DNA from 2 places in the Cyclobacterium sp. SOCE241 genome. Region 1 is predicted to be linked to the other one. Evidence: riboswitches for the same ligand, from Rfam matches in the RefSeq annotation. Region 1 holds a riboswitch; the other holds the start of a gene.
The links. Region 1 has a riboswitch for cobalamin ahead of metE (5-methyltetrahydropteroyltriglutamate--homocysteine S-methyltransferase). Riboswitches for the same ligand answer to the same signal wherever they lie in the genome.

Region 1 (3,824 bases):
TATGGTCTGGGAAGCGACAATGAGAATTTACCCAATTTTGTGGTTTTGCTGTCTAAAAGCCCCGGATCCCAACCATTGAATTCCAATGCTTGGAGCAATGGTTTTTTGCCTTCCCACCACCAAGGTATTCAATTTCGCTCAGGCAAAGACCCGGTCTTGTATCTCAATAATCCACACGGAGTGCATGATCATGACAGGCGCCGTGCCCTCGACCATATTGGGAAACTCAATGAAAAACAATTTGATTTATGGCAGGATCCGGAAATTCAATCGAAGATCAGCCAATATGAAATGGCTTATAAAATGCAAAACTCTGTACCTGAAGCTGTTGACACCAGCGAGGAGCCGGACTATATTTACGAGCTATATGGAGAAGATGCCAGAATTCCCGGCACCTATGCCTCCAATTGTCTTCAGGCAAGAAAATTAGCCGAAAGGGATGTTAAGTTTATCCAGCTTTACCATATGGGCTGGGACCAGCATGGTAGTTTACCAAGCGGCATCAAACGACAAGCTTTAAGCACGGATCAAGCCACCGCCGGATTGATTCAAGACCTCAAACAAAGAGGTCTCCTTGAAGACACCTTGGTGGTTTGGGGAGGTGAGTTTGGTAGAACAAGCTTTTCACAAGGAAGGCTTACTGCCACTAATTATGGCAGAGACCATCACCCAGGATGCTTCACCATGTGGATGGCCGGGGCAGGAGTAAAAAAAGGAATGGTCTATGGAGAAACCGATGAATTCAGTTACAATGTAGCCAAAAACCCTGTGCATGTTCATGACTTTCAGGCCACTTTGCTTCACTTATTGGGTATAGACCATGAAAAATTAACCTTTAAACATCAAGGCAGAAGATTTAGGCTAACAGATGTCCACGGACATGTAGTCAATGAGCTCCTGGCATAAATAAAATTCATGCATTCACGAAGAAAATTCATTCAAAAATCCATCACCGGTGGAGCTGTGATTACTGCCGGCCTACCCCTCTTCAATATCAATTCCAATGCAGCGCAGCTTCAAAAAGACTTGCTGGGTCATGGTGATTTCCAATACCGCGTAGAAAAAATTGGAGCAAAGCAGAGAGAAGCAAGCATCCGGTCAATAACTGCCACGAGATGGTCTTGGATAAAACCAACAGGCTGATATTGTTAACGGACCATCCGAAAAACAATGTCCTGATTTATGATACTTCAGGAAAAATATTGGACTCTTGGACCTTAGGTTTTTCAGGTGCCCATGGGTTGTCTATTTCAGCTGAAAGTGGAGAAGAATTTCTGTTCATCACAGATACCGGTTTAGGGAAGGTAGTAAAATGCACCATGGATGGTAAAATCCTGATGGAACTGGACCATCCAGGTAAAATTGGAGCTTATAATGAGCAAGCTTTTTACCGACCCACCGAAACAGCCATAGGGCCAAATGGGGATATTTATGTGGCCGATGGTTATGGTTCTCAGTTTATATTACAATATGACCAAGCAGGTCAATTTATTCGCAAATTTGGCGGAGACAGTTTTCTCCAACCCAACAAATTTAAACAGGCACATGGCGTAGCCATTGATTACCGAGACCCTGCCAATCCGACGCTACTTTGCTCTGCAAGGATCAAAAATACTTTTAAACGATTTACTTTAGATGGGGAATACTTGGAAGACATTTACTTACCCGGTGCATTTATAAGCAGACCTGTTTTGGATGAGCAAAATCTCTATTCCGGCGTTTGTTTTGGGATGGAAGATGGAAATTATAACATGCACCTAAACAAAGGTTTTGTTACCATTTTGGACGAAAACAACAAAGTTATCTCTAATCCGGGAGGAACTAGACCCACCTATAATAATGGAAAACTGGATCTAATGCTACAAGAGGAAGCAGTGTTTAAGCATTGCCACGATGTATGCCTGGATAGGGACAAAAACCTTTATGTTTGTCAATGGAATGCGGATGGTGTTTACCCCTATAAATTACACCGAGTATAGTAATGTGATTATTTTTTTATGGTCCTTTTCACAATTGTTGCAGGAAATTTGATTTATCTGCGCTACATTTGAGGTCAATAAGTTCTTTTATTATTTCTTTATCAACCGAAATAGGTTTTACTTAACGTGAATTAATAGGGAATCGTGTGAGAATCACGAACTGTCGCGCAACTGTAAGTAACCCCAAAGGTTTTTACCCATAGCAAATCCACTGTTCTAATTTTTAGAATGGGAAGGAAGGTAAAAATGTTACAAGTCAGGAGACCTGCCTATTTCGAATTGACAACGCTTTCGCGATCTAAAGTTTGGTGTCAGGTTAGATATTATCAGCTAAAACAATTGTTTTCCATGGGATAATTGTGCCAAATTTGATCAATATCTACCTCCAACTCCTCTTTCATTTCTTCAAAGCGTTTGAAATAAAGCAAAGGGCTTTTAACTCATTTTATACATTAAAAAGTTAAAAGAACATGCAAACGCACATTCTAGGCTATCCGCGAATTGGTAGCAAACGTGAACTCAAAAAAGCCTGCGAGCAGTATTGGTCAGGCAAAATTTCCGGCACAACATTAGAAGAAGCCGGAAAACAAATCCGTTTTCAAAATTGGAAAACGCAGCAAGAGCAGGGAATAGACCTTATCCCTGTCAATGATTTCTCATTTTATGATCAGGTGCTGGACATGTCCCTAACTGTAGGAGCCATTCCTGAAAGGTATGCAGCCCTAGTGGAAAAGAAGTTTTCCTCTCTGGACCTCTATTTTGCCATGGCCAGAGGTTATCAAAAAGAGGGGCTAGACATTACTGCTATGGAAATGACCAAATGGTTTGATACCAATTACCATTATTTGGTACCGGAATTCACAGCAGACCAAAGCTTCAGTTATCATTCTTCAAAAGTGGTAGAAGAATTTAAGGAGGCGATAGAACTAGGAATCAAAGCCAAGCCGGTCCTAATAGGTCCTGTGACCTACCTTTGGCTAGGAAAAGAGAAGACCGATGGCTTTGAAAAAATTGACCTTATTCACAACCTCCTACCGGTATATTTGGAAATCCTTAAAGAACTGGTAGAAAATGGTGCAGATTGGGTGCAATTTGATGAACCAATATTAGGCTTGGACCTTAGTGAAAAGGAAAAAGACGCTTTCCTTATGGTCTATAAAACCATCAGAAAAACATTCCCCAAGCTAAAGACTTTACTGGCGACCTATTTTGAAGGATTAAATGACAATACAGGTTTGGCATTGTCTCTTCCCGTATGTGCCCTGCATTTGGATTTGGTCAGAAACCCCGAACAATTGGAAGAATTAGTACCCCAAATCCCGGAGAATTTAAGCCTTTCTTTAGGTTTGGTAGACGGTCGGAACATTTGGAAAAATGACTTAGAACAATCGCTGAGAATCCTAAACAACGCCATTAGTATCCTAGGTCGAGACAAAATAATGATTGCTCCCTCGTGCTCCCTATTGCATGTACCATATGATTTGGAACTGGAAAATAAAGAAGACATCTTATTTCCGGAAATTAAAAGATGGATGGCATTTGCCAAACAAAAACTAAAGGAAGTTACCTTATTGCAAGAACTATCTTTACCTAATCCCGGAAAAAATCAACTCTTGGAATTTGAGGCCAATAGGAATGCGATGGCTAACCGTAAAAACTCAGACTTAATCCATAATAAAGCCGTAAAACTAAAGGTTGAATCCATTGCTCCTGCCGATGATAAAAGGAAGAGTGAATATGCATCCAGAAGCATTCTCCAAAAGAATTTCCTTAAACTCCCCTATTACCCACCACCACCATTGGCTCTTTTCCCCAAACAGGGGAAGTTAGGAAGTGGAGGTCTCA
Region 2 (3,824 bases), 1.3 Mb from region 1:
TGCCATTTTGGAGAAAAAGAGTAATCCAAGGCGGTCCCTATCAAAATTAAGCGGGTTTGATTGTTATCTGAATTGAATACCATCAGGTCATTTGAAATCCCTGTGGTAGCAGTCCAAATAAGGTTTTCACCGGCATGGGTATAATCTATAACCGCTCTAAAACTCCGATCCTCTTGAACATCATTGGTTGATGAACCAAGCAGTGGCTGTATTTGCCGGTCGTTGGTATTGAGCCAAAGATTGGCTTTCAGTGACTGTACAGAATTAATTTTATAGGAAAAATCCTGCACCCAACCTATTTGAGAAACCTTGGCGTGTTCTTGACGCTTTTCCGGTGTACCCGGACTGGCATAATCCTTATAGGTGAAATTATTAGCTGTATAATTTCGATAAAGGTTGGTTTTGAAGGCAAATTTTTCATTCCCTTGCCGATAACTTACCTGCTGATGCCAGCGGCCAAAACTTCCCACAAGAGTTCCAACCTTTAACTCATTTCCGGTATTGAATCCTAGGTTTGAGGACAAATGAACAGATCCACCGATAGCATCCGTACCGTATAAAGCCCCGGAACTCCCATAATGAATATTCACTGCGTCAAATCCACCCAAAGGGAAAATTGAATAATCTGCCTGACCAAGAGAAGGGCTATTAACCGGCAATCCGTTCCAAAACAAGGCATTGTGTCCTGCTGAAGTGCCACGCATGCTTAGAGAATTCAACATTCCAGGCCCATATTGTCTTAAAAACAAACCAGTTTCCTGCTGTAAAACCTCCCCTAATGAATATCCCGATAATTGCTCTAACCTATTCTTATCGAGGGACCTTACATATTGACCAAAAGCATACTTCTTTAAAGCAAAGGCTTGCACTTCCACTTGTGACAGTTCCAGAGTATCTTGTGGGAAAACAGATGAGGAATCCGGTTCACTTTGCCAACTCGCAATCATAAAAATCAAACAAGCTATTAATGACATCCTCTTTCTTTTAATATAAGCATCACTATTTCATGCTTTGTGGGAAAAATTAGGAGAATAGAGAATATCAACTGGCAGGCAAGTCTAGACAATCACCAACAGGTACCTGACTTGGTTATCAATGTTCCATAAATGAAAATATTGAAAGCAGCTAAAACCTTCTTCTCAGCCTTTCTCCCGAAAGCTACGAATGAAAAGATTTTAATGGCAGGTCTCCTGACTTCCCAAGGTAAATCCGCCTTCTCATCCAACAAGGACAATGGCAAAGGATGGATTTCCGTTTTCTTTATTGAAATAAAGACCGGGTTACAGTTGCGGGGACAGTTCCGGACTTTCACCGAATTCCCTATTAATCCCGAGCGCCTGGTTAAGGATCGGGAACCATAAATCGGCACAAACATACGCTAAAAACTCTATTTGAAAAAATTAAGTTATTGGAAATGGTCTAAGCAATGGTTTACTTTGACATGAAAATCAAATTTTATTTATTCTTTTTCCTGAAAAATGGCTGCTATCCGTTCATTAATTTTTGTACTTTTATTTATTTCATCTTGTCAACCATCCACACAAAGAGTAAGTTTGGACACTTTGGAAGAAATTGCTTTGCAATATGCTGAAGGGTTTTCACTTTTTCGTGGGGACAATTTTTATATCATTGAAATCATTCATCAGAAAACAAAAAACCAACTCTTCTTGGTGCATAGTGACGAGGATAAGGGTAAATTCCCGGAAATCCCTATCGATGGAAAGATTGTTGCAGGAAGTCATAAAGTCATACTATCGGCTACTCCGCAGGTTGCTCATCTGGATTACTTAGATGCTGAGGAAAACTTAATGGCTTTCCCTGACCTGGATCTGATCACTTCAGAAAAAACCAGAAAAAGAATCAATTCTAACAAAATCATTGATCTTGGTAAAGGGCCTGCATGGGATATTGAAAAGATCATAGACATTCAACCCGACTGGGTTATGGTATCTGGATTTGGTGAAACCTCCCAAATGGAAAACCGCTTAAATTCAGCAAAAATACCTGTAATAATCAATAAGGAGTACCAAGAAAAACACCCATTGGGAAGGGCTGAGTGGATTAAGGTCACCGGAGTTTTACTGGGAAAACTAGAAGAAGCAGAGGCTGTGTACAATAAAATAGCCAACAATTACAAAATTGCCCAAGAAAAGGTGAGCCTTATTTCTTCAGAAGACAAACCCACCGTACTGTCAGGGTCCATGTACAAAGACATTTGGTATGCACCTGCCAAGGGTAGTTGGGCAGCTAAAATCATTGGGGATGCTGCCGGTAAATACCTATTCGACCAAATGGAAGGGACGGGGAGCTTGACCTTGAATTATGAATTTGTCTTAGATCAGGCAGGTCAGGCGGATTTTTGGATTGGGGCGGCTGACAATGCTTCTTTAGGAAGTATGGTGGCACAAAACCCTAAATACATTGATTTCGAGGCATATAAAAAGAAAAAAGTATACACTTATACTTTGGGCAAAGGGGAAAAGGGAGGATATAGGTATTTTGAAGAAGGCTACTTGCGACCAGATTTAGTACTTTTGGACATGATTAAAATTCTCCACCCCGATAAGGCAGTTGACCATCAATTTAGGTATTTCCAAAAATTAGAAGATTAGACACATGACTCACCCAGTTAAGTTTATCGTCTGTTTGGTTCTAATGTTCTTTCTGTGGCTATTGAACCTTAGCCTTGGTACCATTTCGATTCCATTTGTCTCTCTTTTGGAAAGACTAGGAGGATATTCTTTCCCTAGGGAGAGCTGGGAAATTATAGTAATCAATTATCGAATTCCAAAATCTTTAACTGCGATTTTAGCAGGAATAGGACTTTCTGTAAGTGGTTTGCAGATGCAAACATTCTTCAGAAACCCACTTGCTGGCCCATTTGTTTTAGGAATCAGTTCAGGTGCCGGCTTGGGGGTAGCCATATTATCAATGGCTGGAACAGCCTTTGGCTGGCAAATCTTGTCAGGTACTCCCAACTATTGGGCGGCCATTCTGGCATCAAGCGCAGGGGCCATCGGAGTATTGGTCTTGATGGGTTTGACAGCTTGGAAGGTAAAAGACAGCATGACCTTGTTAATTGTAGGGTTGATGTTTGGTAGTGCAGCCTCATCAGTGGTCACTCTTTTGTCCTATTTTAGTGCCGCTGAAGAATTAAAAATGTTTACGCTTTGGTCCATGGGCAACCTCGGGAATACAGGTTGGAGTGAACTATGGTACTTATCCGGAGCCCTGGTAATTGGATTATCGTTGGTAATATTTTCCGTAAAATCTTACAATGCCATGCTATTAGGGGAAACTTACGCCAAAAGCATGGGAATTAATTTCGAAAGATTACGGTGGATAATGATAATCAGCACGGGTATACTAACCGGCGGAATAACCGCTTTCTGCGGACCTATTGCCTTTATCGGAATTGCTGTCCCACACTTGGCCAGATTATTATTTAAAACCAATGACCACAAAATATTATTTCCTGCCACCGCCATCTTAGGCATATTGGTACTATTGGCTTGCGACACCATCGGTCAGTTGCCCGGCTTAGCAACAAGCCTTCCAATCAATGCGGTAACAACAGCTTTAGGTGCACCTTTAATTATCTGGCTGATCATGAAAAGAAACTTTAGTGAGGCGTTTTAATTATTTTAAGTTATGGAAACCAACATTGACAGCCTTAGACTAATAAAACCATGCATTTATGCCAGAAACTTGGTGCTTGGATATAAAAATGATCGGGTAATCAATACTGTAGCTACTGATGTTTCTTTTGATTTGTATAGTGGAGAATTGACCTGTATGATGGGGCCCAATGGGGTTGGGAAGTC

Region 2: linked by a shared signal. The riboswitch ahead of WG932_RS29925 (TonB-dependent receptor) and the one ahead of metE (5-methyltetrahydropteroyltriglutamate--homocysteine S-methyltransferase) in region 1 are both predicted to bind cobalamin.

What each region holds. Positions count from the first base shown of each region.
Region 1 is NZ_CP149779.1:4,599,344-4,603,167, reverse strand. Features, by position in the region: gene WG932_RS23300 (DUF1501 domain-containing protein) at 1-906, shown strand, start outside; gene WG932_RS23295 (hypothetical protein) at 916-1,143, shown strand; gene WG932_RS23290 (NHL repeat-containing protein) at 1,116-1,979, shown strand; cobalamin riboswitch at 2,075-2,266, shown strand; partial or broken gene metE (5-methyltetrahydropteroyltriglutamate--homocysteine S-methyltransferase) at 2,450-3,824, shown strand, end outside.
Region 2 is NZ_CP149779.1:5,892,412-5,896,235, reverse strand. Features, by position in the region: gene WG932_RS29925 (TonB-dependent receptor) at 1-974, opposite strand, end outside; cobalamin riboswitch at 1,164-1,375, opposite strand; gene WG932_RS29920 (ABC transporter substrate-binding protein) at 1,479-2,612, shown strand; gene WG932_RS29915 (iron chelate uptake ABC transporter family permease subunit) at 2,617-3,639, shown strand; gene WG932_RS29910 (ABC transporter ATP-binding protein) at 3,652-3,824, shown strand, end outside.